4 regions of the Streptomyces sp. NPDC002004 genome follow, and region 1 is predicted to be linked to each of the others. Evidence: riboswitches for the same ligand, from Rfam matches in the RefSeq annotation. Region 1 holds a riboswitch; each other region holds the start of a gene.
The links. Region 1 has a riboswitch for cyclic di-AMP ahead of ACWCP6_RS20845 (C40 family peptidase). Riboswitches for the same ligand answer to the same signal wherever they lie in the genome.
Positions count from the first base shown of each region.

Region 1 (7,308 bases):
GACCCCTACTCGCGGCTTCTGGAGGAGCGGATCGTCATCCTGGGCACGCCGGTCGACGACACGACGGCCAACGATGTGATGGCGCAGTTCATGCACCTGGAGTACGCGGCGCCGGACCGCGACATCTCGCTGTACATCAACTCCCCCGGCGGCTCGTTCAGTGCGATGACGGCGATCTACGACACCATGCGGTACGTCGGCTGCGAGGTGGAGACGGTGTGCCTGGGGCAGGCGGTCGGGGAGGCCGCGATCCTGCTGGCGGCGGGTGCGCCCGGCAAGCGCTCCGCACTGCCCGGAGCGCGCATCGTGCTGCGCCAGCCATCGGCGCCGGAGCCCCTGCAGGGCCGGCCGGACGACCTGGACATCCATGCGCGCGAGCTGCTGCGGGCGCGGGCACAGTTGGAGGAGATGCTGGTCCGGCACACCGGACGCGAGCCCGAACAGGTCGCCGCCGACATCGAGCGCGACACGGTCCTGGACGCCGCGCAGGCCGTCGCCCACGGACTGATCGACGCGGTGGTCCCGAGCCGCAAGACTCAGCGTCCCGCACACGGTGCGAGGTGACGCGCCGATGCTGCCGCCCGAACTGCCGCCGCTGCCCGCGCTGACCCGCGCCGAGGCCGAGCTGATCGACCGTTATCTGGAGGTCGTCGACCTGCTGGGCCGCATCAACCCCGCTCGCGCCGAGCGCACCTACGGCGGTCTGCGCGCCGCCCAGGCCCTGGTCGGCAAGGCCACGGCGCTCCGCGACGCGCTCACCCTGATGCACCAGCGCGGCGAGTCCGAGGTGCACGGTCCCACGCTGGTAAGGGCACTGCGCGTTCTCGACGGCGAGCGGCGCGCCGCCCGGGTCACGCTCCCGCCGGCCTGACTCCTCCGGCAGGGCGGACCGACCCGCGACGAACAGGGCCCGCGAGGGACCGGACTCCACGACGGGCCCGACGCACGCACGCACGACCGACCGGACCGAACCGGACCGAACTGAACCGGACCGAGGGCACCCCGGAATCGGACGAACTGAGTTGACGACCCGTTCGGAACCGACCCCGACACGTCCGGAAGCGATCCGAAACGCACCAGACGGGTTACCCCCCGATGGCGTAATCGGCCATCGACGCGATGGACGAACAGAGTTGCTCGATCCGCGTACAACTCACGTGGAATCTCACGCTCCGCCGCTGGTCCGGGGGTCATCGACACCCTCCGTGATGTTCGAAAGGTGTGGTGTCCACCCGAACAGACACATCGTGAGTAGCCTCACAAATGCCCGGCAGAACTCGGAATTCGCGCCTTTCGTGCGTGAAGATCCCTTCCGACGACAAGACCCCGCCACCGCGGCGGGGCGGTCCGGGCGGACGCCGAGTCCTGCCGCCGCCCGGATACCCGGTCGACAGATGTGGATCGGCAGGAGTGGAGGACCCAGCACGGCGGGCCGGCCGGAGCGATCCGATCGGTCCTTGGGGTGAAGCCGCGTCAGCGGCCGGGCATCTTCGCCTGCCCGAACCCGACAGGTCATCCTTCACAGGCGGCTGACGAAGGGTTGCGCATGACTGCGCTGAATCGCGTCCCGTCACTCCTGGGCCGGGCCGGCACCGCATCGGCTCTCACGCTGGCCGCCGTCGGCGGCACCATCGTGGTTCCGGGGGTCGCTGCCGACGCCGAGGCCGCCACGTTCGGAGCGAGGGCGCTCCAGGTGGCGGCGTCCAAGAGGGGCGCGCCGTACCAGTGGGGGGCCACCGGACCACGCCGCTTCGACTGCTCCGGACTGACGCTGTACTCGTTCAAGCGCGCGGGCAAGAAGCTCCCGCGCACGGCCGCGGCGCAGTACAACAGGACCCGCCATGTCCCGGCGTCCCAGCGCCAGCAGGGCGACCTGGTCTTCTTCCACTACGGCTCGAGCGTCTACCACGTGGGCATCTACGCCGGGAAGGGAAGGATCTGGCACTCCCCGAAGACCGGGGACGTGGTCAAGATGTCGAAGATCTGGACCAGGAACGTCTGGTACGGGCGGGTGCGGTGACCCTCGGGCGCCGGCGCATCCGCTGAAGCCGTGGCGCGGGTGGTGGCGACCCCTACGGGGGCCCCTGCCCGCGCCGGCGGTAGGAGACGGGCCGACCCGGGAACCCGTCTCCTCATGCCGGACGTCCGATTCGTGACGGCGCGACGGGAAACACCCCTCGAGCGCGCCGACCGCAACTTCTCCGAGCTTCTGCAGGAGCTCAGAGTCACCCAGACCGGGGTGCAGATCCTCTTCGCCTTTCTGCTGACCCTGGCTTTCACCCCTCGATTCCCCACGCTCGACGGCTTCGAGCGGGCCACCTACGTCACGACGCTGCTCCTGGCGATGCTGTCCGCCGCGCTCTTCACGGCGCCCGCAGCGCTCCATCGCTTCCTGTTCCAGCAGCACGCCAAACGGCAGATCGTGCGTGTCTCGTCGCAGTTGTCCCGGGTGGGCCTGGGCGCCCTCGCACTGGCGCTCACCGGCTCGGTGCTGCTCGTCGTGGACGTCGCGGCGGGGCGGACCGGAGGCGTCGCCGCCGGGTGCGGGACCCTGCTCGTGTGCGTCCTGCTCTGGGGCGTCCTGCCGCGGCTGGTGCGGCGCCGGAACATCGCGGTCCGGCCGGCGTCCCGTCCGACGGCACGCGTGCCCGCGCGCCGAGGGCGCCGCCGGTGACGCCTCGGGCCGCCCGGGCGACACGCGGCCTGAGCGACACGGCACCTGGACGGGGCAGAGGAGGCTCCGGGACCTGCCGGGGAGCCCGGGACCCGGCGAGCGCGCTCCGGGCCGAGGTCAGTTCTGGACGGGAACCGTCCAGGGAAGCGCGATCCACACCGTCTTGCCGCCCTCGGGCGTCGGACTGACGCTGAGTCTGCCGCCGTACTCGTTGGCCAGCCAGCGGATGATCACCATGCCGCGGCCGTTGTCCTGCTGCACCGCCGCGGGCAGCCGCTTGGGGAAGCGGGGGTGGCTGTCGGTGACGCCGATGCGCAGCTGCTCGTCGCGCTCCAGCGTCACGTCCACGGTGAACGTGGGCGACTGGCCGAAGGTGTGCTGGACGGCATTGGTGGCGAGTTCGGAGACGATGAGCCGGACCGTGTCGGCCACATCCGCGTCCCCGGGCAGTCCCCATTCCGTGAGGACATTGCTGACGTATTTCCGCGCCGCGGAGACCGAGGCGGGATCGCTCGGCAGAGTGACGGAGGCTTCTTGGTGGTCTGCCATGGCGACGTCGTCCCTTTCCCATCGGGGCCGGACTCCGACACGTGGCGGATGGTTCGATACGGCCCCGGACCGGTGCTGTCGCCAGACTGCCACTCGCGCGCCGATCAGGGAGCGCATCCCCTGAGAATGCATATATCTGTCGCTCGAAGCGGTGAACTCTGCGACGAGAGAGCGTATTTGACCCATACCGTGTGGCTTCCTCTACCGTCGGCGGGTGAGCCGCCGCGGTGTCGGCCGGAAGGAGACGGCCCATGCAGCACGGTCCCGCGGTGCGCCGCCGCAAGCTCGGCGCGGAACTGCGTGCGCTCCGCGACCGCTCGGGGCTCACGAGCGGTGAGGCCGCCCGGCGCGCGGGCTGGCACCAGTCGAAGGTGAGCCGGATCGAGACGGGCCGCAGCGGTGTGAAGCAGGCCGATGTGCGGCTGCTGCTCGACATGTACGGCGTGGAGGACATCCAACACCGGGAACTTCTGGTCGCGTTGGCGGGCTCCGACGACGACGGCGGGCGGCGTCACTGGTGGCACGCCTATCGCGGGCTGCTGCCACCGGCATACCAGGACTTCATCAGTCTGGAGGCACAGGCCTGCGGAATGCGCACGCTGGAGAACTCCGTGGTGCCGGGCCTGCTGCAGACCCCCGACTACGCCCGCGCGGTGACCCGGGCCTCGCTGGGCGGCCTGCCGGAGCGGCAGATCGAGGCGCTGGTCGACGTACGGCTGGCGCGTCAGGACGTGCTGCGCGGCGATCCGCCGCTGGAGTTCAGCGCGATCCTCGACGAGGCGGTGCTGCGCCGGCAGGTGGGCGGGCCCGGCGTGATGGCGGCGCAGCTGAGGCATTTGGCGAAAGTGGCGTGCCTGCCGCATATGCGGATCCAGGTATTGCCCTTCACGGCGGGCGCCCATATCGGCCAGACCGGCGCTTTCGTTATTTTCTCATTTCCGCACATTGCCGATCTGGACGTGGTTGTTCTCGACCACTTGATGAGTAGTCTCTACCTCGAACGGAAAGAAGACCTCAGGGCATACACCGAAGCCTTCAACTCTCTTCGGAATCACGCCCTTTCACCCACGGACTCATTGGACTTCATCGCCGGGATGGGTGACGGCGCATAGGGAGGCACCATGACCGCTCTGCCTCGGCACGTTCCGTCCAGCACATCGCTGGCCCCCGTCGGCTGGCGGCGCAGCAGCCGCAGCACGGGCATGAACAACTGTGTGGAGACGGCCGAGCTCGGCCCGGGCCCCGCGGCGGGCCTGCTCGCCGTCCGCGACTCCAAGAATCCCACGGGGCCCGCCGTGCTCTTCTCGGCCGCCGCCTGGGGGACCTTCCTCGACGGTCTGCGCTGATCCCCGGGGTCAGCGGGGCGCGGTACGCCCGATCACGCGCACGGCCTCGGCGATCTGCTCGTCGGTGAGGTCCGCCCGGGCGGTCAGCCGCAGCCGCGAGATCCCGTCCGGCACGGACGGCGGCCGGAAGCATCCCACGGCCACCCCGGCCGCGCGGCAGTCGGCCGCCCACTCCACGGCCTCCTCGGGCGAGGGCGCCCGCACCGAGACCACCGCCGCGTCAGGGCGCACCGCCTCCAGGCCCGACGCGGTCAGCCGCTCGTACAGCTCGGTCGCGACGGCCCGGGCGCGTGCGGCGCGTCCGGGGTCGCGGCGCAGCAGGCCGAGGGCGCCCAGCGCGGCGCCCGCGGCCGCCGGTGCCAGGCCGGTGTCGAAGATGAAGGTACGAGCCGCGTTGATCAGGTGGTCGATGACCGGGGCCGGTCCGAGGACGGCACCGCCCTGGCTGCCGAACGACTTCGACAGGGTGACCGTGGTGACCACGTCGCAGTCGCCCGCGAGACCGGCCGCGAACGGCGCGCCGCGGCCTCCGTCGCCGAGCACGCCCACGCCGTGTGCGTCGTCGACGACCAGCCCGGCGCCGGCCTCACGGCAGGCGGCGGCGAGCCCGCCGAGGGGGGCCGCGTCGCCGTCCACCGAGAAGACGGTGTCGGAGAGGACCACGGCGGGTCCTTCATGGGTGTCCAGCGCCTTGCGCACCGCCTCCACATCGGCGTGCGGCACGACCTGGGTCGTCCCGCGCGCGAGGCGGCAGCCGTCGATGAGCGAGGCGTGGTTCCCGGCGTCCGACACGATCAGCGAGCCGTGCGGGGCGAGCGCGGTGACGGCGGCGATGTTGGCCGCATAGCCGGAGGAGAACACCAGGGCGGCCTCGAAGCCGCAGAAGTCGGCGAGCTCCCTCTCGAGCTGGGCGTGCAGTCCGGTGGAGCCGGTGACCAGCCGGGATCCGGTGGCGCCGCCGCCCCAGCGGAAGGCGGCCTCGGCGGCCGCCTCGGTGACCTGGGGGTGGCGCGCGAGCCCGAGGTAGTCGTTGCTCGCCAGGTCGAGCAGTGTCGACTCCGCACAGCGCGGACGCAGGGTGCGCTCCAGACCGGCCCGGCGGCGCAGACGTGCCTGCTCGTCGATCCAGTCGAAGGGAGATCTCGCCATGGCCGCCTCCGGGGCGTACGAGGGGTTCGCTGTGCAGGAAGAGAGGATGCGCGGTGCGGCCGGGTTGTCCGGCGGCGGGCCCCGCCCGCAGGTACCGCCCCCGTTGTGGGCCGCGCCTCGTTTGTAGGCAGTGCACAGACTGTAGCTCCACGGCCAGCCGCCAAGAATGTGGCAATACCCACACTCCGAACGGTGGGAGTTGTGCGAACTCTCCTTGGCCTGAGTACGCTCCGTAGGCAAGGATCGGCGCCATGGATCTGCTGAACACGCTGGTGGACAAGGGGCTTCGGCGCGAGCTGCCGACCCGCGAGGAGGCGCTGGCCGTACTGGCCACCTCCGACGACGACGTGCTCGACGTGGTGGCGGCGGCCGGAAAGGTGCGGCGTCACTGGTTCGGCCGACGGGTGAAACTCAACTATCTGGTCAACCTGAAGTCGGGCCTGTGCCCGGAGGACTGCTCGTACTGCTCGCAGCGGCTCGGCTCCAAGGCGGAGATCCTCAAGTACACCTGGCTGAAGGCGGACGAGGCGTCCGAGGCGGCCGCCGCGGGTGTCGCGGGCGGCGCCAAGCGGGTCTGCCTGGTCGCGAGTGGCCGCGGTCCGACGGACCGCGACGTCGACCGGGTGTCGCAGACGATCCAGACGATCAAGGAGCAGAACGAGGGCGTCGAGGTGTGCGCCTGTCTCGGCCTGCTCTCGGACGGCCAGGCCGAGCGGCTGCGCGCGGCCGGCGCCGACGCGTACAACCACAATCTGAACACCTCGGAGAGCACGTACGGGGAGATCACCTCCACGCACACGTACGCCGACCGGGTGGACACGGTCCAGAAGGCGCACGCGGCGGGTCTGTCCGCCTGCTCCGGCCTGATCGCCGGCATGGGCGAGACCGACGAGGACCTGGTCGACGTGGTCTACTCGCTGCGCGAGCTGGACCCGGACTCGGTGCCGGTGAACTTCCTGATCCCGTTCGAGGGCACCCCGCTGGCGAAGGAGTGGAACCTCACCCCCCAGCGCTGTCTGCGCATTCTCGCCATGGTCCGCTTCGTCTGCCCGGACGTCGAGGTGCGGATCGCGGGCGGCCGTGAGGTGCACCTGCGCTCCATGCAGCCGCTGGCGCTGCACCTGGCCAACTCGATCTTCCTCGGCGACTACCTCACCAGCGAGGGCCAGGCCGGCAAGCAGGACCTGGACATGATCGCGGACGCCGGTTTCGAGGTCGAGGGCACGGACACGGTGACGCTCCCCGAGCACCGGGCGGCCGGCGGCTGCGGCTCGCAGCAGGGCTCGGCCTGCGGGTCCCACGGCACCGGGGGCTGCGGCTCGCACGAGGACGCGGCCTGTGGGTCCCACGAGGGCTCCGTGTGCGGCTCCGCACCGGCCACCGAGACGTCCGAGGCCCGTACGGACCTGGTCGCGGTACGCCGCCGGGGCGCCGGCACGGACCTCGCGCCCAATGCCTGAGCCGCTCACCCCGGACGTGCTGCTGGCCCTGGACCGGCAGCACGTCTGGCACCCCTACGGCCCGATGCCCGGCCGCCAGGAACCGCTCGTCGTCGAGTCGGCGGCCGGGGTGCGGCTGCGCCTCGCCGAC
Region 1 covers NZ_JBSFDP010000013.1:61,895-69,202, reverse strand. The annotation lists gene ACWCP6_RS20855 (ATP-dependent Clp protease proteolytic subunit) at 1-564, shown strand, start outside; gene ACWCP6_RS20850 (hypothetical protein) at 572-871, shown strand; cyclic di-AMP (ydaO/yuaA leader) riboswitch at 1,379-1,543, shown strand; gene ACWCP6_RS20845 (C40 family peptidase) at 1,547-2,020, shown strand; gene ACWCP6_RS20840 (DUF6328 family protein) at 2,135-2,674, shown strand; gene ACWCP6_RS20835 (ATP-binding protein) at 2,792-3,223, opposite strand; gene ACWCP6_RS20830 (helix-turn-helix domain-containing protein) at 3,475-4,335, shown strand; gene ACWCP6_RS20825 (DUF397 domain-containing protein) at 4,345-4,569, shown strand; gene ACWCP6_RS20820 (8-amino-7-oxononanoate synthase) at 4,579-5,718, opposite strand; gene bioB (biotin synthase BioB) at 5,970-7,178, shown strand; gene ACWCP6_RS20810 (adenosylmethionine--8-amino-7-oxononanoate transaminase) at 7,171-7,308, shown strand, end outside.

Region 2 (7,308 bases), on a different contig from region 1:
GCCGTCCCGCTCGGCGACCTCGACGCGCTGGCCCGCGAGCTGAAGCAGGGCGACGTGGCCGCGCTCATCGTCGAGCCGATCCAGGGCAAGGGCGTCCACGAGGCCCCGTCCGGGTATCTGCGCGCCGCACAGGACCTCCTGCACCGGCACAAGGCGCTCCTCATCGCCGACGAGGTGCAGACCGGCCTCGGCCGCACGGGCGACTTCTACGCCTACCAGCACGACGACGGCGTCGAGCCGGACCTGGTCTGCGTGGCCAAGGCGCTGTCCGGGGGCTATGTACCGGTGGGCGCCACGCTCGGCAAGGACTGGATCTTCAAGAAGGTCTACTCGTCGATGGACCGGGTCCTGGTCCACTCGGCCAGCTTCGGTGCCAACGCCCAGGCCATGGCGGCGGGCCTCGCCGTGCTGTCGGTCATGGAGAGCGACCGGACCGTGGCCCACGCCCGTGCGGTCGGCGAGTCCCTGAAGTCGCGCCTTGCGGCGCTCGTGGACAAGTACGAGCTGCTCGGCGAGGTGCGTGGGCGCGGTCTGATGATCGGCATCGAGTTCGGGCGGCCGAACTCGCTCAAGCTGCGCAGCCGCTGGACCATGCTGCAGACCGCCCGCAAGGGGCTGTTCGCGCAGATGGTCGTCGTCCCGCTGCTCCAGCGGCACCGCATCCTCACGCAGGTGTCCGGCGATCACCTTGAGGTCATCAAGCTGATCCCGCCGCTCGTCCTGTCCGAGGAGGATGCGGACCGCTTCGTGGAGGCGTTCACGGCCGTCATGGACGACGCACACAGCGGCGGCGGGCTGATCTGGGACTTCGGCAGGACCCTGGTGAAGCAGGCGGTCGCCAACCGCTGACCGGGCGACGACCCGCACCGCGCGGGCCGCGTCCCCGCCGGGCCCGTCCCGCAACCGGCCGCGCGCGATTTTGCCTCCTGGGTAAGAAATTTGCCCAGGAGGCACAGCTCTGGCTCAATCGAGGCATGAGCCCTTCCGAGCACGACCCTTCGGAGGCGTGGCCCCCGGGACAGGAGTCCGAGGGCGCGCGGCCGTCCGACCCCGGGACCTCCGGCCCCGGCGAACTGACCGCGGTCGCGCCCCGGCTGCGTGAGCTGCGCCGGCGCGCGGCGCTGACGCTGGAGGCAGCCGCGCAGGCCGCGGGGCTGTCACCGGCGCACCTGTCCCGTCTGGAGACCGCCCATCGCCAGCCCTCGCTGCCGATGCTGCTCGCACTCGCCCGCACCTACGGTACGACGGTCTCCGAACTGCTCGGCGAGACCGTCGCCGACCGGGACGCGGTCGTGAGCGCCGCCGCCATGGAGCCGACCCGTGCGGGCGGCTGGACCTACTGGCAGGCGGGCGCCCCGGGACGCGGGATGCAGGCCCTGCGGGTCCACGTCCCGTACGGGGCGCAGGGGGACATCGTGCGCGTCCACCCCGGCGAGGAGTGGCTGTACGTCCTGCGGGGGCAGCTGCGGCTGCGGCTCGGTGACACCGCGCACGCCCTCGGCCCCGGTGACAGCGCGCACTTCGACTCGCTGACGCCGCACCGCATCGCCGCCGCCGATCGCGGCGGGGCGGACCTGCTGTTCGTCCACACCCTGCTGCAGAGCCCCACGGCCACGCTGTGCCTGGGCCCGGCGGCGGGCCACCCGAGCCCGGGAGAGACCCGATGACCCAGCACTCGCAGCCCCGGTCCCAGGAGCCCGCGCGCCGCTCGATGGAGGAGAAGTTCCCGCGGGCCCTGTGGATCCGGCTCATCATCTACATCGCCGTCGGACACCTCTTCGCGGCGTTCGTCTACCTGCTGTTCGAGGTGGGCGCCAAGTAGCCGCCGGGCCGCGACGCAGCCGCCGGGCTCAGTCGAGCAGCCGCTCGCGAAGCCGTTCCCGGGTCTCGGGGGCGAGCTTCAGCCCCTTCTCCAGGTAGGTGTCGACCCGGCCCCACTTCTCCTCGATCGTGGCGAAGGCCGCCGCCAGGTACTCGGCCCGGGCGTCGAAGAGGGGGCTCAGCAGCTCCATGACCTCCGGGGACAGGGCGTCGGGCGATGTGCTGCTGCGGTGGACCTTGTAGCGCCGGTGCGCCGCGTTCGACTCCAGGTAGTCCGCGAGGATCGCCTCGCGCTCGACGCCCAGGGCGAGGAGGGTCACGGCGACCGACAGGCCCGCACGGTCCTTGCCGGCCGCACAGTGCATCAGCACCGGCACGCTGTCCCCGGCGATGTCGTGCAGCACGCGGCTGTGCTCGGCGGTGCGCTGCGTGATGATCGTGCGGTACGAGGCGATCATGCGGCCGGCCCCGCGGCCGTCGGAGAGTATGGACCGCAGCTGCGGCAGATCGCCGTCCCTGACCATCTTCCAGAACTCGGCGCCGTCCGCCGGGTCGCTCAACGGCAGGTTCACGTTGCGCACGCCCGGCAGATCGACGTCCGGGCCCTCCAGCTTCCGGTCGGCGGCATTGCGGAAGTCGAAGATCGTGTGCAGCCCGAGGGAGGACAGGAACGCGGCGTCCTCGGTGGTGGCGTGCGCGAGGTGGCCGCTGCGGAAGAGCTGACCGGCCCGCACCCGGCGCCCGTCCGCGGTCGGCAGACCGCCCACATCGCGGAAGTTGCGCACTCCGGCCAGTTCCGGCTCGGTCGACGGCACCTGCTGCGTCACGTGAGGCTCCTCCCGCTCTTCCGCCCGCATCGACGCCGCTCGTCGGCGAGACGTCCCTCGACGATACGACATGGATTCCTGGGGCAATCATCTGCGCCCGAACCGTTGTCCGCCCGGCATCCACCCCCGATGATGTGCGGGTCCGAGCGGATGTGTCCGACTCTGCGGGGGCCTGATGATCGAGGTCGGCAAGGACGGTCGTACGTGGCTCCTCGCGGGCCCCACCAGCAGCTACGCGCTCCGGCTCACGGACGCCGACGAGCTGCTGCACCTCCACTGGGGGCCGCGGATCGCCCTCGCCGACGCGGAGGCCCTCGCCGCCGCGCCCCTGCCCCGGCCGTGGCCCTTCGAGTCGCCGCTGGACGGCCGCGAGGAGTATCCGGTGGAGGGCGGTCCCCGCTTCGTCAGACCCGCCCTGTCCGTCCGGACCGCCGAGGTGCGCGGAACCCGGTGGCGCCACCGCGGCTCGACGGCCGAGGGGGACGTGCTGCGGCTGCACTTCGCCGACGACGTGCACCGGCTGGCGATCACCCTGCGGTACGCGATGCGCGACGACGTCGTGGAGCGCTCCGCCGTCCTGCGCCACGAGGGCGGCACCGGCGACCCGTCCCTGGAGCTGCTGCGCGCCGACTCCGCCACGTGGACCCTGCCGCACCGCGACCGGTGGCGGCTGACCCAGCTGCACGGGCGCTGGGCGGCCGAGACGCGCCTCGTGCGCTGCGAGCTGACCCCCGGCGAGAAGGTCGTCGGCAGCCGGCGCGGGCACACCGGTCACCAGCATCTGCCGTGGGTCGCGCTGGACGCCGAGGGGACGGCGACCGAGGAGCACGGCGAGGTGTACGGCTGTGCGCTCGCCTGGTCCGGGTCATGGCGGATCGCCGTGCAGCAGATCCCCGACGGGGCGGTCCAGATCACCGGGGGCACCGGGCACGACGACTCGGGCCAGTGGCTGCTGGCGCCCGGCGAGGAGTACGTCACGCCCGTCTTCGCGGGCCTGTGGACCGACGGCGGCTTCGGCGGGGCGAGCCGCGCCTGGCACGCGTACCAGCGGGCGCACGTCGTTCCCGGTGCCGGGCGGGACCGGCCGGTGCTCTACAACTCCTGGGAGGCCACCGGCTTCGGCATCGGCGAGGAGCAGCAGCTGGCTCTCGCCCGCCGGGCGGCGGCCCTGGGCGTGGAGCTGTTCGTGGTCGACGACGGCTGGTTCGGCGCGCGGACCGGCGACCGGGCCGGGCTCGGTGACTGGACCCCGAACCCGGACCGCTTCCCCGGCGGCCTGGAACCCCTCGCCGACGCGGTGCACGCACTGGGCATGCAGTTCGGGCTCTGGGTCGAGCCGGAGATGGTCAATCCGGACTCCGCTCTCTACCGCGCCCACCCCGACTGGGTGCAGCACATGCCGGGCCGCGCCCGCACCGAGTTCCGCCATCAGCTGGTGCTGAACCTCGCCCGCCGGGACGTCCAGGAGCACCTGTGGGAGCGTCTCGACGCCCTGCTGAGGAGCGCGCCCGTCGACTACGTGAAATGGGACTTCAACCGTTGCTTCACCGATCCGGGATGGCCGGGGGAGCCGTACCCCCAGAAGCTCTGGAACGCGCATGTGCATGCCCTGTACGCCCTGTTGGACCGGCTGCGCGCCGCCCACCCGGCCGTCGCCTTCGAGTCCTGCTCCGGCGGCGGCGGCCGGGTCGACCTCGGCATCCTGGCGCGCACCGACCAGGTGTGGCCCTCCGACAACACGGACCCGGTCGACCGGCTCGCCATCCAGCACGGCTTCAGCCAGCTGCACCCGGCGCGGGTGATGGCCGCCTGGGTCACGGACAGCCCGAACGTGCAGCTCAACGGCAGGGTCAGCAGCATGCGCTTCCGCTTCGTCGGCGCCATGGCCGGGGTGCTCGGGGTGGGCGGCGACCTCACCCGGTGGACCGACGACGAGCTGGCCGAGGCCCGGCGCTGGGTGGACCTCTACAAGGAGATCCGCCCGGTGGTGCAGCGCGGCGATCTCTACCGTCTGCGCCCGCCGGGGGACGGGCCGGCAGCGGTCCAGTACGTCCACGGGGACGACGCCGTCGTGCTCGCCTGGCTGCCCGCGCAGTCGTACGGGGAGCCGGTTGCGCCGGTGCGGCTGCGGGGGCTCCGGCCGGACGCGGAGTACCGGTGCCGGGACACCGGGGCGGTGCACCGGGGTGCGGTGCTGCTGCACCACGGACTGGACACCGGCCTCAGGGGAGACATGGACGCGGCCATTTTCCGCTTCTGTCTTATTTGACCGAATTGCGCCTTTTGCTGGAACTAGCCCTGAAATAGGCCATCATGAGACCGCCGTCGTGAGCAGCGTCATAGTCGTGGCGGTGCGCGGCGATCTCCGCCGGGCAATGCCCCTGTCGCCCCAACGGTGTTGGCGCACGCGTGGAGATCGTTTCCGTGTGGAATGTGACCGTAATTTCCGGAAAGGATCAAGCAAGGCGAAACAAAAGGGAATTCATCCCTTGTCCCGGACATTCGCACTCGCTTACGTTCCCGTTCAGCCGGATGGAACGCCGAGTCCTGCCGCCGTCCGGACAACCGCACTCACCCGTGCACGGCAGGAGCGTGGGATCCGCAGGTAGTTCGCCGCCCGGGTCGCCGGGCCGGCTCGGGGTGAAGCCGCACCTGCAAAGGCGGCCGGGCGCCTCCGCCCGAACCCGACAGCTCACCTCGCAGGCACCGGAGAGGAATTCGCCATGCCCGCGAAGGGTAAACACCGCCGTCCGAAGTCCCTGCGATTCACCCGCCGTTTCGCCGTCGCCGGCACGGGTGGTGCCGCGCTCGCGCTGCCGTTCCTCGGTGCCACCGGCGCGCACGCCGCCGCCCCCGGGACCGTCGCCCCACAGGCCGCCCCCAGGACCGTCGTCACCGCCCCACAGGCCGCCCCCGCGGTCTACACGGTGAAGGCGGGCGACTGCCTCGCGAGGATCGCCGATGTCCGGCATGTCGTCGGCGGCTGGCAGCGGCTCTACGCGGACAACCGGAAGGCCGTCGGCGCCGACCCGGCGCTGATACACCCGGGCCTGAAGCTGGTCGTCGGAGCCCACGCCACCGCACCCAGGCCTGCCGCCGCGCTCAAGTCCGCGCCCAAGCCTGCCTCCGTGCCCAAGTCCGCGCCCAAGCCCGCCGCCGCCGAGTCCGCCGTCGCCCGCGCCGCGTCGAAGGTGGCCGACGCCACCGACGCCGCGGCCACCACCGCGACCGGCTTCGTGCTCCCCGTCACCGGTGCCACCATCGGCACGCCGTACCACAAGGCGGGCGCCATGTGGTCCAGCGGCTACCACACCGGCGTCGACTTCGTGGTGCCGACCGGCACCCCGCTCAAGGCCGTCGGCGCGGGCACCGTCGTCAGCGCCGGATGGGGCGGCGCGTACGGCAACCAGATCGTCATCCGGCTCGCCGACGGCATGTACGCCCAGTACGCCCACATGTCGCAGCTCGCCGTCTCCGCGGGCCAGACCGTGGTCGCGGGCCAGCAGCTCGGCCTCTCCGGGGCCACGGGCAACGTCACCGGACCGCACCTGCACTTCGAGATCCGTACCACGCCCAACTACGGCTCCGACGTGGACCCGCTGGCCTACCTGCGTGCCCACGGCGTGGGCGTCTGACCCGGCACCCGGGCACCATCCGGACCGGCTCGGATTCCTGACGGACCGAGCCGATCACGCGGGGCCGCACCCTCCAACAGGGGTGCGGCCCCCACGTGTTCACGAGGTCGCCGATCTATTCCGGATCGGGCGCATCTCGGACGGTGGCGTATCTCACCAGGCGTCAACCCCTTCCTACGGTGGCGTAGGTCACTTAGGAAGGTGAAGGATGTACGGACGTGGCAGCAGAGTCGACATCCCTCACCAGTGACACCTACAGGTCCTACACAGCCCTCGGCGACAGCTTCACCGAGGGCGTCGGAGACCCCGGCCCCGACGGACGCTTCGTGGGATGGGCCGACCGGCTGGCCGTCCTGCTGGACGACCGGCTTCCCGAACACACCTTCCGCTACGCCAACCTCGCCGTGCGCGGCAAGCTCCTCGACCAGATCGTCGCGGACCAGGTGCCGCGGGCCAAGGAACTCGCCCCGGACCTGGTGACGTTCTGCGCCGGCGGCAACGACATCATCCGCCCCGGCACCGACCCCGACGAGGTCGCCGAACGCTTCGAGCGGGCCGTGGCCGACCTCTCCTCCGCCGTCGGCACCGTCATGGTGACCACCGGCTTCGACACCCGGGGCGTCCCCGTGCTCAAGCACCTGCGCGGGAGGATCGCCACCTACAACGGCCACGTCCGTGCCATCGCCGACCGGTACGGCTGCCCCGTCCTCGACCTGTGGTCCCTCAGGACCGTGCAGGACCGCAGGGCCTGGGACGACGACCGGCTGCACCTCTCGGCCGAGGGGCACACCAGGGTCGCGCTGCGCGCGGGCCAGGTCCTCGGGCTCGACGTGCCCGCCGACCCGGACCAGCCCTGGCCGCCGCTGCCGCCGCGCGGCACCCTTGAGGTACGCCGCGACGACATCCACTGGGCGCGCGACTACCTGGTGCCGTGGATCGGACGCCGGCTGCGCGGCGAGTCGTCCGGCGACCACGTCGAGGCCAAGCGGCCGGACCTGATGCCCCTGTAGGTGTGCCCGCGGACG
Region 2 covers NZ_JBSFDP010000034.1:2,599-9,906, forward strand. The annotation lists gene ACWCP6_RS31025 (aspartate aminotransferase family protein) at 1-849, shown strand, start outside; gene ACWCP6_RS31030 (helix-turn-helix domain-containing protein) at 975-1,667, shown strand; gene ACWCP6_RS31035 (DUF6126 family protein) at 1,712-1,822, shown strand; gene ACWCP6_RS31040 (tyrosine-protein phosphatase) at 1,851-2,648, opposite strand; gene ACWCP6_RS31045 (alpha-galactosidase) at 2,824-4,917, shown strand; cyclic di-AMP (ydaO/yuaA leader) riboswitch at 5,211-5,367, shown strand; gene ACWCP6_RS31050 (M23 family metallopeptidase) at 5,372-6,283, shown strand; gene ACWCP6_RS31055 (SGNH/GDSL hydrolase family protein) at 6,502-7,293, shown strand.
Region 2: linked by a shared signal. The riboswitch ahead of ACWCP6_RS31050 (M23 family metallopeptidase) and the one ahead of ACWCP6_RS20845 (C40 family peptidase) in region 1 are both predicted to bind cyclic di-AMP.

Region 3 (7,308 bases), on a different contig from region 1:
CCCTGCCAGGTCATCCGTCCCGCGGACTCCACGCCTTGGACCTGTCCGCGTGCCGAGTCGGGTGTCAGCTCCAGGAGCTGCTCCTGCAGGGGCAGGGTGGCGGCGAATCCTGCACTGGCGGCGGACACCGCGACCGCTCCTGCCCACAGGGGCGGGTGGAACGCGAACAGCAGGTAGGGAGCGGCGAGCAGCAGTCGCAGGCCGAACGCGCAGCGACGGCGTCGGGCGGCGGTGAGGAGCCGGCCGACGGTAAGGTCCCCGAGCAGCATGCCCGCCGATCCCGCGGCCAGGAAGGTTCCGGCCTGCTCGGGGTCGTAGGAGATGAACAGGGCCTCGCAGCCGACCACCAGACCGTTCGGGACCCACAGGTTCAGCAGCAGGGCACGCCGGCCGGCGTGCGAGAAGAGCTCGGTGTTCGTGGCCCAGGTCCGGCGCAGTCCCGGGCGGCGGGTGAGCCGGATCGAGTGTTCCCGGACGGTGGTCGCCACCACGGCCGAACCCAGGCCGGTCAGGGCTGCCGCGACGAGGAAGATCCCGTGCGGGTCGAGGTGGCGTTGCAGCACTGCGCCGACGGCGTAGCCGAGGATCGCCGTGCCGCCGGAGGTGATGTTCATCAGTGAGCGTGCCGACGCGTACGCGGAGGCGGGGACCACCTCGGTGAGCAGCCCCATCCGGGTGCCCGTCCCGAGGGACTGGAAGAAGCCCAGGCCCAGCAGCAGCCCGAACCGGGCGACGAGGGGCAGGCCCGGGACGGCCTGGGCGGCCGTGCCGAGCAGGGAGGCGAACTGGAGCACGACGAGGGTACGGCGAGGTCGGCGTCCGTCGGCGACCGACATCAGCGTCAACGCGCCGAGCACCGTCGCGAAGGTGGCGCCGTACATGCTCACCGCGGTAAGGAACGGCGAGTGGGTCCGGTGGTCGACAAGGGTTCCGAGGGCGAACCCCGACAGGGTGTTCGCGGCGACGGTCAGGGTGAAGCCGGCGTACAGTCCGGCGAATTCGCGGATGCTGAGGAGGGTGCTGTAGCCGGTGTTGGTGGCAGCGGGCTCGGTGGTGTCATGGCTGTCGGAAGGCATGAAAAAAGCCTCCGGGCGCATGAGATGAGTGCGCACGAAGGCCGACGAGCCCCATTTTAGCAGCCGTTGGGGGCCGCTCGCCGCAGGACGGTGATCTCCACCCTCTGCGCGGCGAGCGGCCCCTTCCCGGTTTCCCCGTCGTGCCGGCCGGGACCGCGTCACCGGCCGTCGGCACGGAACCGCTCAGTAGGCGCCGTTGACGTTGTCGATCGAGCCGTAGCGGGCGGCGGCGTAGTTGCACGCGGCCGTGATGTTGGCGACCGGGTCGAAGGGGTCCATCGACGTCCCCGGGACGTGGTAGGCCGTGAAGGTCGAGTCGATGACCTGGAGGAGGCCCTTCGAGGGGTGGCCGGCCGCCGCGTTGGAGTCCCAGTTGTTGATGGCGCGCGGGTTGCCGGAGGACTCACGCATGATGTTGCGGTGGATACCGTCGTACGACCCGGGGATGCCGTGCTTCGCCATGATGTCGAGCGACTCGCGGATCCATCCGTCCAGGTTGTTCGCGTACGTCTTCGCCGCCGCAGGAGACGCCTTGGGGGTCACCTTGGGGGTCACCTTGGGAGCCGCCTTGGGGGCGGTCCTGGGGGTCACCTTGGGAGCAGCCTTGGGTGCCGTCCTGGGGGCGGCGGCCTTGGGGAGCACCGTGCTGCGCCGGGAGCGGTCGGCGCGCAGGTCCGAAGCCGCCGCCCGGACCTGGCGGTTGACGGTGAGCTTGAGACCGGGGTGGATGAGTGACGGGTTGTCACCGACCGCGCTCCGGTTGTCGCGGTAGAGCCGCGGCCAGCCGCCCTTCAGCGCATACTTGCCGGCGATCTTGGAAAGGGAGTCGCCGGTGACCACGGAGTACCGCATGGGCACCATCTGGACGGCCCGCGGGAGTGCGGGTCTCTCGACCTTGACCGAAGGCGCGACGGCGGGTGCCGCCTTCGGCACCGCACTCGCGGTGGTCGCGGCGATCACGGGCAGGGCAACTGCCGCCCCGCCGGCGCCGACGGCCATGAATCCACGGCTCATTCGGGAGTTCTTCGGGCGGCGGTGTTTGCCTTTTCCGGCCATGGCACAGTCCTCTCCTATGCCTGCGAGGTCAGCTGTCGGATTCGGGCTGGAGTCGCCCGGCCGTGCCGGTGGGCACGGCTTCACCCCGAGCCGGCCCGTGGATCCGGGTCGGCGGCAAACCGTGGGTTCCCCGCTCCTGCCGTACGCGAATGGTGCTGGTTCGGAATTTCCGGGAAGCGGCAGGATTCGGCGTTCCACCCGGAATGAGCGAACCGTAAGCGACACCCTTCGAACGGAACAAGGCCCGAATTCACACGAGAAAAGGGACAGGCTCGTACATGCCGGTGAAAGGCATGAGATCAACGACTGCTCCGCCCCCAACTCGCCCGCCACGGAGCGGAACTGGCGGCGGACATGTCGACCACCCGGACATGCACACGTGACGCATGTCACCGCATTTCCGGGCAACCGATGCAGCAAAAACCCGTCTCAGCTCCGGACAAATACCGGAGACAAGTACCGGAAGTTTCATAAATCCTGAAATGCAAATAAACAATGACAAGCAATGTTATATCCGTTTTGCCCACTTCTGGCGGCGGAGGTTCGACGTCGTGGTGCGTGTGTCCGCTGTCCGTCTCCGCGGGTCCCGGCGCCCGGGGACGCGCGCTTCGGCTCCGGGCGCGTCGGCTGCCCGGCGCCTCGCGCGGCGCCACCGGGCCGCGTCCCTGACGGTTTTGGCCGGTGTGGCCACGGCCGCACTCGCCGGCTGCACCCATCCCGTCGAGGGCACCCGGGCGGTGCGCCTGCCCCCGGTCCACAGGGACTTCGACTACCAGATCGGCGGTGCCTACCCCCCGTCGCCGGGCGTCGCGATCGTCGGTCGCGACCACACGGACTCACCGGCGCGCGGGCGGTACAACATCTGCTACGTGAATGCCTTCCAGGCGCAGCCGGACGCACAGGACCGGTGGCCGGCCGAGCTACTGCTGCGCGACACCGAGGGCCGGCCGGTCATCGACCGGGACTGGAACGAGGCCCTGCTGGACATCGGGACGGCTGCCAAGCGCGAGCGCATCGCCGCCCGGGTCGACCGCTGGATCGACAGCTGTGCGGACAAGGGGTTCGACGCGGTCGAACCCGACAACTACGACAGCTACAGCCGTTCCCACGGTCTGCTGACCGCGAACGACGCAAAGGCGTTCATCACGCGGATCGCCGCCCACGCGCATACGCGGGGCCTGGCCGTGGCCCAGAAGAACACCGCGGAACTCGCGGCCGCCAGGTCAAGGACACACGTCGACTTCGCCGTGGTCGAAGAATGCGCCGAATACGGCGAATGCGCCACCTACGCATCCGCATTCGACGACCACGTCCTCGTCGTCGAGTACACCGACGGCGGTCTGCGCAAGGCGTGTTCCGCTTTCGGAAAGCGGTTGAGCATCGTGCGCAGGGACAGGGATGTGACCACTCCGAAGAGCAGTCACCATGTCCGCAGGACGTGTTGAGCGGTTCTCTCCGGCACGGTGCCCCGCATGCGCCATGACTTGCCTCGTTCCGCCGGGCGTTGGCGTGCTCCTCGGAGAGCCGTGCTAGTCGGAGAGCAGGGCGTCGACGAGCCGGCCGAACACCAACCGGGCTACCCGGGCCGTCGGTACGTCGAACGCCCGGGACAGCTTCCACACCCGCACCTGCTCCCGCCACACCACCCGGGACCGGTCCCCGCCGTCGAGCGGGGACACCTCGATCTCGGCCCAGCCGGTGACGACGGAGCCGCGCTTCTCCAGACGGCAGAATCCGGGGCGAGCGCCGGTCGGCGGCTCCCAGCGCACGACCTCCATGGGGTCGTCGAACCCGGCACGTCCGACGCCGGTCCGCACCACGACCACCGTGCCCGCCCGCGTCGGCCCTGCCGGTACGACGGTGACCGAGCTCAGGGGTACGTGGGCGCCGTGGCGCCTCCAGTCCGTCAGCCGTCGCCATGCCTCGTCGACGGGAAGCGCAGGCCTGCGCTCGACTCGGATGACAGCCACAACGGCATCGTAGGCGGCGGGCGCCGGGCGCTCCCCTCGACGCGGCTGTGCGCGTGCAGGACGCCGGCACCGCCGATGCCTTGTCGTCACTGGTCGGGGCCGCGCCAGATGTTCTCGAAGGCCGCGTCCTCGATGGCTTTCCGCTGGCGCACGGAGTCCAGTTCGACCACTGCCTCATCGACGGCGGCCAGCACCGTCGCCACCGCGTCATCGGCGACCTCCGGTGCGTCCGGGGTGCGGTTGCCGCGGACCCCCACGGCCTCCGCAAGGAGGCCGAGGACGGGCTCGCCCGCAGTCCAGCGCTCCGCCGCCTCGCGGCGGGCCGGCGAATCGACGAGCACCGCCTGGCCGGCCCCGGAGAGAAACCCGTGCCGGCGTTCCCGGGCGAGCTGCCCCTCTGCCTCGAGGGCGGCCGCGTAGGTGGCGGTCAGATCGCGGCCGCGGCGCCACAACCAGTCGCCCACCGTCTCGTACGGGGGTTCCCGCAACAGGGCGTCGGCCGCCTCGTCCAGCACGCGATCGGCCAGGGTCGGCCGGTAACCGGGCACGATCCGGTCGCCGTCCAGCGTGACGGCCCGGGCCTCCAGGAGATCGGCCATCTCGGCTCCCGCCAGCGCGAGCGCGAGGTTGCCCCGCTCCACGGGGCGACTGGACTCCATGTCCAGGGCGACGATGAACAGGTCCCGCGCTGTGGTCATGAAGGGCTCCACGTCCGATGCACCCGCAGCGAGGGGTCGCTGCGCCGGTCCGGCGGTCGGTGACGCCGGGAGGCGAGGCCGCCCGCCACGACCGGCGGCCGGCACGATTCCCGGACGGATGTCACCGACCCGTACGAGCTTACGGAGCGAAGGCTTCGGCTGCATCCGGTGACGGTGGGGCGGTGGGACCGTGCCCGCCGACCGTACGAGAGCCGGCCGCTTCGCCGTGCACCGGCGCCTCCGGGCGGCTGCGCCCAGCGCGCGGACACGCACGTCCGTCCCCGGACGCTCCGCCGCACCGCCGCACCGCCGCACCGCCGCACCGCCGCACCGCCGCACCGCCGCACCGCCGCACCGGAGCGTTGGGTCAGCCGGTGGTGAGCACCATCCGGAAGCGTGCGGCACCCTCCATCATCTTCCGGTACGCCGCGTCGGCCTGGTCCAGCGGCACGACCTCGATCATCGGGCGGATCCCGTGGAGGGCACTGAACGCCATGGTGTCCTGGATGTCCTGCGCGGTACCGGACGGGTGGCCGCGGATGACGGTGCCGCCCATGAGGAGCTGGGTCGGGCTGATCCCCAGGGGTTCGGCGGCCGCGCCGATGACCACCAGCTCGCCCCGGTGGGAGAGCCCGTCCACGGTCGCCGCGATCGCAGCCGAGTTGGACGCCGTGGCCAGGACGGCGTTCGCCCCGCCGAGGGACTGCAGCGCCTCCGCGACCGGAGTGTCCGCCGTGCTGTCGACGTAGTGGTGCGCGCCCAGTTGCTTGGCGAAGTCGGCCTTGGCCGCACCGCGGGCGATGGCCACGGTCTCGAAGCCCATGGCGACGGCGTACTGCACTCCCAGGTGACCGAGGCCACCGATGCCCAGCACGGCGACCAGGTCGCCCGGACGGGCGGAGCTGCTGCGCAGCCCGTTGAACGTGGTCACACCGGCGCAGGCCAGGGGAGCCGCATCATTCGCCGCCAGCGCTTCGGGAATCCGTGCCAGGGCCTGGGCCGGCGCGATCACCGATTGCGCGTATCCGCCGTCGTAGGCCCAGCCCGGGACCTTCAGGTTCGGGCAGACGACGAAGTCTCCCTGCCTGCAGGCCTTGCAGTAGCCGCAGCTGCCGCCGAACCAGCCCACGGCGACCCGGTCGCCGACCCGCCAGTCGCCCCGGACGCCGTCGCCGAGCTCCTCGATACGCCCGGCGATCTCGTGCCCCGGTACCAGCGGAAAGCCGACCCCGGGCAACAGCGCGTCGACGAAGAGGGAGTCGCTGTGGCAGATCCCGCACGCCTCCACGGCGATCCGCACCTCAGCGGTTCCCGGTCGCGCCACCTCACGTTCGACGACCTCGAAGGAGCCGCCCGCACCGGCGACCTGCGCGGCCCGATAGACGCTCATCAGCTCTCTCCCGTCATCGACCCGAAGAATCTCCCCCTCACCCAGCAGACCAGCTCGGGCACGATCACGCGCGCCGGACGCCCTCGTCGCGGTCGCTCGGCACGGCGTCCCCTGCCGCACCGGCCCGGCTCACCTGCCGCCGCCTCCGTCGGCCCGGCCCCAGCCGGGAGCGGGCGGCAGCGGCCACGCCGGCGGGACCGGCAGCGCCCCGGGGTGTCCCCCGACCGTGAGCCCGTCGATGGAGAGCCGGCCGCTCAACCAGCCGAGCAGGAGGTGTCCCGGGGCGGCGAGGGCGGGGCCGGCCGGCGAGACCTCCCATCGCCGGCCGAGATCGGTCGCCTTCACCACGCCGACCGGGAACCCCTCAGCCTTCAGCGCTGCCAGTGTCGTGTCGAGCCCCCAGACGACGTAGGGGGCCGGCCACCGATCGGTGCCGTATCCGATGCGCAAGTCGACGTGGTGGGTCTCCAGTTCGCGCAGACAGCGCCGGAGGGTGAACCAGGCAGGGTGGCGCCAGCCGGGCAGAGCCGTGACCAGGCGGCCCCAGGCCTCGGCGGGCATCGCCCCTGCCTCCGCGGCGAACCTCGCCAGGCGGCGGCGCACTTCGGAGACGAGCTCGGCTGCGGGGAGCGCGGCCATGGGGTCGACGGCCCCGGTCGGCGGTGCGGTGTCCGTCCTCGGACCGGGTTCGGCGCCCTCGCGCGCCAGGCGCAGCAGCCGCACATAGGCGTCGGCGCTCCGCGCGAGGTGTGCGAGCACCTGACCGCGCGTCCAGCGTGCGAGTCCCGACGGCGCCCGTACGTCGATGTCGCTCAACTCGGCTGCGGCTCGGGTGAGCCGGGCACTCGACCCGACCACATCCTCGATCAGGCCGCTGACGCCGCCCGTGTGGTCGACGGTGCCGCCCTCGTCCGCCATGACCTCGGCCATGTGCCCCTCCCCGTATCGACATGTCTTCCCCGGGTGGAGCGGCATCGGCCGTACGGTCCCGCCATCGCCCGGTGGCCCGTTGCCGCACCCGTCGGGTGCGCGCCACGAAACCCTATGCGGAGACCGGCGGCACGGGCCCGGCCGGGCGTGCGGAGCACGGTCACCGCAGGTACCGGGTGGCCGTCGCG
Region 3 covers NZ_JBSFDP010000019.1:73,217-80,524, forward strand. The annotation lists gene ACWCP6_RS24810 (MFS transporter) at 1-1,076, opposite strand, end outside; gene ACWCP6_RS24815 (LysM peptidoglycan-binding domain-containing protein) at 1,260-2,132, opposite strand; cyclic di-AMP (ydaO/yuaA leader) riboswitch at 2,135-2,299, opposite strand; gene ACWCP6_RS24820 (endo alpha-1,4 polygalactosaminidase) at 2,816-3,577, shown strand; gene ACWCP6_RS24825 (SRPBCC family protein) at 3,662-4,102, opposite strand; gene ACWCP6_RS24830 (GOLPH3/VPS74 family protein) at 4,189-4,800, opposite strand; gene ACWCP6_RS24835 (alcohol dehydrogenase) at 5,168-6,190, opposite strand; gene ACWCP6_RS24840 (maleylpyruvate isomerase family mycothiol-dependent enzyme) at 6,320-7,120, opposite strand.
Region 3: linked by a shared signal. The riboswitch ahead of ACWCP6_RS24815 (LysM peptidoglycan-binding domain-containing protein) and the one ahead of ACWCP6_RS20845 (C40 family peptidase) in region 1 are both predicted to bind cyclic di-AMP.

Region 4 (7,308 bases), on a different contig from region 1:
CTCACCGCCCTCTCGTACCCCGACGGCCACCCGTACCACCACACCCCCATCGGCTCCATGGCCGACCTGGACGCGGCCACCCTCGAGGACGCGCGGGACTTCTTCCGCACCTACTACGCGCCGAACAACGCCGTGCTGTCGGTGGTCGGCGACATCGACCCCGTGGAGACGCTCGCCTGGGTCGAGAAGTACTTCGGATCCATCCCGGCGCACCACGCCAAGCCCGCTCCGCGCTCCGGCTCGCTGCCCGAGACCATCGGCAGCGAGCTGCGCGAGGTCGTCGAGGAAGAGGTCCCCGCGCGTGCCCTGATGGCCGCCTACCGGCTGCCGGAGGACGGCACCCGCGCGTGCGACGCCGCCGACCTCGCGCTCACCGTGCTCGGCGGCGGCGAGTCGTCCCGTCTCTACAACCGCCTCGTGCGGCGCGACCGCACCGCCGTCGCGGCCGGATTCGGGCTGCTGCGCCTGGCCGGTGCCCCGTCGCTCGGCTGGCTGGACGTGAAGACCGCCGGCGACGTCGAGGTGCCGGTCATCGAGGCCGCCGTGGACGACGAGCTCGCCCGCTTCGCCGAGGAAGGCCCGACGCCCGAGGAAATGGAGCGTGCCCAGGCCCAGTTGGAGCGCGAGTGGCTGGACCGGCTGGGCACCGTCGCGGGCCGCGCCGACGAACTGTGCCGGTACGCGGTCCTGTTCGGTGACCCCCAGCTCGCGCTGACCGCGGTCAAGCGCGTCCTGGAGGTCACCGCCGACGAGGTCCGTGAGATCGCCAAGGCCCGCCTGCGCCCCGACAACCGCGCGGTGCTCGTCTACGAGCCCGTCGAGTCCGCCGACAGCACCGCCGCCCCCGAAGAGACCGCCGCGACCGCAGACGAGGAGGCGGCGAAGTGACCGACGCCGCGACGGACGTATCCATGGAGTTCCACCCCCAGCCGCAGCCGGGCGAGGCCAGGCCCTGGGCGTTCCCGGCGCCGCAGCGCGCCACGCTCGACAACGGCCTCACGGTGCTGCGCTGCCATCGTCCGGGCCAGCAGGTGGTCGCCGTCGAGGTGCTCCTCGACAGCCCCCTCGACGCCGAGCCCGAAGGGCTCGACGGCGTGGCCACGATCATGGCCCGGGCCCTTACCGAGGGCACCGACAAGCTCTCCGCAGAGGAGTTCGCAGCGGAGCTGGAGCGCTGCGGTGCCACCTTCGACACGCACGCCGACCACCCCGGTGTGCGGATCGCCCTCGAAGTGCCCGTCTCCCGGCTCCTCAAGGCGCTCGGACTGCTCGCGGACGCCCTGCGTGCGCCCGCGTTCGAGCAGAGCGAGATCGAGCGGCTGGTCAACAACCGGCTCGACGAGATCCCGCACGAGATGGCCAACCCGGCCCGGCGCGCCGCCAAGGAGCTGTCCAGGCAGCTGTTCCCGGCGTCCTCGCGCATGTCGCGCCCGCGCCAGGGCACCGAGGAGACCGTCGCGCCGATCGACGCGGCGGCCGTGCGTGCCTTCTACGAGCGGCACGTGCACCCCGCCACGGCGACCGCCGTCGTCGTCGGCGACCTCTCCGGCGTCGACCTGGACGCCGTCCTCGGCGAGACCCTGGGTACCTGGACGGGCGGTACGGCGCAGCCCCACCCGGTGCCCCCGGTGACCGCCGACGACACCGGACGCGTCGTCATCGTGGACCGCCCCGGGGCCGTGCAGACGCAGCTGCTCATCGGCCGGGTCGGGCCGGACCGGCACGACCGCGTGTGGCCGGCGCAGGTGCTCGGCACCTACTGCCTCGGCGGCACCCTCACCTCGCGGCTGGACCGCGTGCTGCGTGAGGAGAAGGGATACACCTACGGCGTACGGGCGTTCACCCAGGTGCTGCGCTCCGCGCCCTCCTCTCCCTCGGGAGGGGCGACGGGCGCCGCGATGCTCGCCATCTCCGGTTCCGTGGACACCGCGTCGACGGGACCGGCCCTGGCGGACCTCTGGCAGGTGCTGCGCACGCTCGCGGAGGGCGGTCTGACGGACGCCGAGCGCGATGTCGCCGTGCAGAACCTCGTGGGGGTCGCGCCGCTCAAGTACGAGACGGCGGCGGCCGTCGCCGGCACCCTCGCCGACCAGGTCGAACAGCATCTGCCGGACGACCACCAGGCGGAGATGTACCGCCGCCTCGCCGCCACGGGCACCGTGGAGGCCACGGCCGCGGTCGTGAACGCCTTCCCGATGGACCGTCTGGTGACCGTCCTCGTGGGTGACGCGGCACAGATCGAGGAGCCCGTGAAGGCCCTCGGGATCGGTGAAGTCACCGTGGTGACGGGCTAGTCGAGCGGACGGGGCTCCTGACGGCCGACTGGTCCAGGAGCCTCGGACGGGTGGTGCAGGTGGCCCCGGCGGCATACGTGTCGCCGGGGCCCATGTGTCATGCGGTTTGTCCGAATTGATGGGGAGGCTGCCCGTCTGCCCTGTGGCATGCACTACAAAACCGGTGTTCCGTTTGTCGATTGAAAGACGCCCCCCGTAGCGTCAACGCGACTGTCCGCCACGCAGTACGCCGCGCCCGCGGCACCGGGCAGTCATCGCCGAGTCCCCGTACGGCGCGAGCCAGGGGAGCCGGGGACCCATGAAGTCCCTGGGGTGAATCGGGCTCCCTCCCGAGGGGGGCCCGTAGGAGACCTTCCTGCTCCGAACCCGTCAGCTAACCCGGTAGGCGAGAGGGAAGGAAAGGACCCGCCTCTTTCATGGCGTTCACCCGTGCTACCGGGAAGCATCGTCGTCCGAGCCGTCTGGCACGTACGAGCACACAGGTCGCAGGCGTCGCGGCCCTCACCACCACCGGGGTCGTCGCCGGGCTGGCCGCTCCCGCATTCGCTGCGGACCCCGTGCCCACGCTCGACGACACCGGGCTGAACCGGGCCATCACGATCAGCGACACGCTGCCGGAGCAGATCGACGCGCAGGCCGCCGCCCAGAAGCAGGCCGCCCACGAGGCCGCCGCGCAGCGGAAGGCGGAGGCGGAGGCCAAGCGCAAGGCCGAGGCCGCCGCGAAGAAGGCGCGTGCGGAGAAGGAGCGGGCCGCGCGCGAGGCCGAGCGCAGGCGCCTCAACCGGTTCGTCCTGCCGGTCACGGGCTCGTACATATCGACCGGCTACCAGGCCAGCAGCTCCCTGTGGTCCTCGGGGCACCACACCGGCGTCGACTTCCACGCCGCGTCCGGCACCCCCGTGCACTCCGTGGGCGCGGGCACCGTCGTCACCACCGGCTGGGGCGGCGCGTACGGCAATCAAGTAGTGATCAAGATGCACGACGGCACGTACACCATGTACGGGCACCTGTCGTCGATCGGTGTCTCCGTCGGACAGTCCGTCACGCCGGGGCAGCAGATCGCCCTCTCCGGAGCCACCGGCAACGTCACCGGGCCGCACCTCCACTTCGAGGCCCGCACGAGCCCCGAGTACGGCTCCGACATGGACCCCGTCGCCTATCTGCGCGCACACGGCCTGCACGTCTGACCCGGGCCCCGGTCCTGCGCCCCGGGAATCCCGCAGAACGCCCGAAAGCCCCGGCTCCCCGAGCCGGGGCTTTCGCGTTCCGGTTTCGCGCCGCGTTCCCGCCCCTCCCTGGCCAAAAAATATCCATGGAATCCGGCCCGCCGTCGGAAATTCGCGCTCCCTGCAATAGAGTCGCTGAACGAGCGTCAATCGACCGCGTTTCGCGGGGGTTAAGGCGGAGGTCCGGTCATGCGTATTCCCGCGCAGTCGGTATGCACGGCGATCAGGGACGACATCGTCGCCGGTGTCCACGGGCGCGGAACGCGGCTCACCGAGGAAGTGCTCGCGCGGCGGTACGGGGTCTCCAGGGTGCCCGTGCGCGAAGCGCTGCGCACCCTGGAGGCGGAGGGCTTCGTGGTCACCCGCCGCCACGCGGGCGCGTGCGTCGCCGAGCCCACCGAGGAGGAGGCCGCCGACGTCCTGGAGGTCCGCATGCTGCTGGAGCCCCTGGGTGCGGCGCGTGCCGCGCAGCGGCGCACGGACGGGCACCTCAAAGTGCTCCGCGGCCTGGTCAGGCTGGGTCAGGAGCGCGCCAGGCGCGGGCACAGCGAGGATCTGCGGTCACTCGACGGCTGGTTCCACGAGACACTCGCGCAGGCCTCGGGCAGCCCGGGTCTGACCGCCCTGCTCACCCAGCTGCGGCACAAGATCGCCTGGATGTACTCCGTCGATCCGCCGGCGAGCCCGGCGGAGTCCTGGGCCGAGCACGGGGCGATCCTCGACGCGGTGGCGCGCGGGGACGCGGAGCGGGCACGCGCCCTCACCGCGCTGCACGCCGAACGGGCGTCGTCCGCGCACCGGCTGCGATTCGGCCCGAACGCCGTCGCGGGCCGCGTGAGGAGTTCGCAACATGCCGTAAACACGGCAGGCCTGCGTCTTTAACAGAGGGGCCGTATACAAGAGGTATTCGAAGTGGGCGGAATTCTGCTGCCCATTTTCCGGGCCGCATTTTCCGGCGCCGTCCATTACCAGCCACACTTTGTCGGGGCGTGCTTCTTTCCCGAGCTCGCACTTCGTTCCCGTCCCATTGCCGGCCGCTCGCACGGCGCCGCACTCGACCGCGGGCACCGGCTCGTGCGAGGGCGCAAAACCGCGGAGCCGCGCGTGCCCCCGAAAGGACGGGGGTCGCGCGGCTCCGCCGTGATCTGTGGGGCCGTCAGACGGTCTCGGGGAGCTCCTCGAGCCCCTCGGCGACCAGCTTGGCCAGACGGTCCAGGGCCGCCTCGGCGCCCTCGGCGTCGGAGGCCAGGACGATCTCCTCGCCGCCCTCGGCGCCCAGGCTGAGCACCGCGAGCATGGAGGCGGCGTTGACCGGGTTGCCGTCGGCCTTGGCGATCGTCACGGGGACACCCGCGGCGGTGGCGGCACGGACGAAGATGGAGGCGGGGCGGGCGTGGAGACCCTCGGCCCAGCCGACGTTGACGCGGCGCTCAGCCATGTGATGCTGCCCTTCAGGTTTCACAGGGTTGTCTAGACCAGTGTGGCATACCGTCGTGGGTGATCGATGGGTCCGGTGCGATGGCCGGTTGTGCCCGTACCCTAACTCCATGCAGACCCCGTCGGACCGGCATGAATACCCTGCTCACTGGGAGGCCGACGTGGTGCTGCGCGACGGCGGCACCGCCCGGATCAGGCCGATCACCACCCAGGACGCCGACCGCCTGGTCAGCTTCTACGAACAGGTCTCGGACGAGTCGAAGTACTACCGCTTCTTCGCGCCGTACCCGCGGCTGTCCGCCAAGGACGTGCGCCGCTTCACCCACCACGACTACGTGGACCGGGTGGGGCTCGCGGCCACCATCGGCGGCGAGTTCATCGGGACGGTCCGCTACGACCGCATCGACGCCCGCGGTCTGCCGGCCAGCGCGCCCGCCGACGAGGCCGAGGTCGCCTTCCTGGTGCAGGACGCCCACCAGGGCCGCGGCGTGGCCTCCGCGCTCCTCGAGCACATCGCGGCCGTCGCCCGGGAGCGCGGCATCCGCCGCTTCGCGGCCGAGGTGCTGCCCGCCAACACCCGGATGATCAAGGTGTTCACGGACGCCGGCTACGAGCAGAAGCGCAGCTTCGAGGACGGCGTCGTACGCCTGGAATTCGGTCTCGAACCGACCGAGGCCTCGCTCGCGGTGCAGCGTGCGCGCGAGCAGCGCGCCGAGGCGCACTCGGTGGCGCGGCTGCTGCGGCCCGGCTCGGTCGCCGTGATCGGCGTGGGCCGCGCTCCGGGCGGGGTCGGCCGCAGTGTCCTCGCCAACCTCGCAGGAGCGGGCTTCACGGGCCGCCTGTACGCCGTCAACAAGGCGTTCGCGCCGGAGCAGACCGAGCTGGACGGGGTGCCCGTACGGCGCTCCGTGCGCGAGATCGCCGAGCCCGTCGACCTCGCGGTCGTGGCCGTGCCCGCCGAGCGGGTGCCCGACGTGGTCGCCGAGTGCGGTGAGCACGGCGTCCAGGGGGTCGTCGTGCTGTCCGCGGGATATGCCGAGAGCGGCGCAGAGGGACGCGAACGGCAGCGTGCCCTCGTCCGCCAGGTCCGCTCGTACGGCATGCGCCTCGTCGGCCCGAACGCCTTCGGGGTCGTGAACACGTCCCCGGAGGTGCTGCTCAACGCATCCCTCGCGCCCGAACTGCCGCGGCCCGGCCGGATAGGCCTCTTCACGCAGTCCGGCGCGATCGGGATCGCCCTGCTGTCCCGGCTGCACCGGCGCGGCGGGGGAGTGACCGGTGTCGCCGGTGTCTCCACGTTCGTGTCGGCCGGCAACCGTGCGGACGTCTCCGGCAACGACGTCGTCCAGTACTGGTACGACGACCCGGACACCGACGTCGTGCTGATGTACCTCGAATCGATCGGCAACCCACGCAAGTTCACCAGGCTCGCGCGGCGCACCGCGGCCGCCAAGCCGCTCGTCGTCGTGCAGGGCGCACGGCACAGCGGCGTCGCGCCGCTCGGGCACGCCGTGCCCGCGACGCGGCTGCCGCACGCGACGGTGTCCGCGCTGCTCCGGCAGGCCGGGGTGATCAGGGTCGACACCATCACCGAGCTCGTCGACGCGGGCCTGCTGCTGGCCGGGCAGCCGCTGCCGGCGGGCCCCAGAGTGGCGATCCTCGGGAACTCCGAGTCGCTCGGGCTGCTGACGTACGACGCGTGCCTCTCCGAGGGACTGCGGCCGCTGCGGCCACGGGACCTGACGACCGCGGCGACCCCGGAGGACTTCTACGCGGCGCTGACGGAAGCCCTGGAGGACGAGGCGTGCGACGCCGTCGTCGTCACGGCGATCCCCGCGGTGGGCGAGGGCGGAGCCGATGACGTGGCGCTCGCCGAGGCCCTGCGCGCGGCGGCTGCACAGCATCCGGCGAAGCCGGTGCTCGTGGTGCACGTCGAGCTGGGCGGGCTGGCGGAGGCGCTGTCGGCGGCGACGACGACCGGGCCGAGGTTCCGTTTCCCGGCGCCGGGCACGGAAGGCCGCACTCGTGCCTCCCACGGTGACGTGAGTCCCCTTGGCATGGAGGCGCCCCCGGAGGAGCGACGCCCCGTGGCCGGTACGGAGACCGGGGAGGCGCCCGGGACGGCACCGGACTCCCGGGCCTCGCAGGAGTGGGCCGGGGCGACACCCGGTTCCGGGGCACCGGGTGAGCGGCCCGGAGCGGCGCAGGGCCCCGCGCAGCCGCCCACGCCGGACTCGACGCGTGCGCCGGAGGCGCCCCGGACGATGCCGGCCACCGCCCGCATCCCCGCCTACCCGGCCGCCGAGCGGGCTGTGCGGGCGCTGGCCGAGGCCGTGCAGTACGCGCAGTGG
Region 4 covers NZ_JBSFDP010000015.1:73,705-81,012, reverse strand. The annotation lists gene ACWCP6_RS22540 (M16 family metallopeptidase) at 1-888, shown strand, start outside; gene ACWCP6_RS22535 (M16 family metallopeptidase) at 912-2,294, shown strand; cyclic di-AMP (ydaO/yuaA leader) riboswitch at 2,540-2,697, shown strand; gene ACWCP6_RS22530 (M23 family metallopeptidase) at 2,711-3,481, shown strand; gene ACWCP6_RS22525 (GntR family transcriptional regulator) at 3,710-4,402, shown strand; gene ACWCP6_RS22520 (HPr family phosphocarrier protein) at 4,677-4,958, opposite strand; gene ACWCP6_RS22515 (GNAT family N-acetyltransferase) at 5,068-7,308, shown strand, end outside.
Region 4: linked by a shared signal. The riboswitch ahead of ACWCP6_RS22530 (M23 family metallopeptidase) and the one ahead of ACWCP6_RS20845 (C40 family peptidase) in region 1 are both predicted to bind cyclic di-AMP.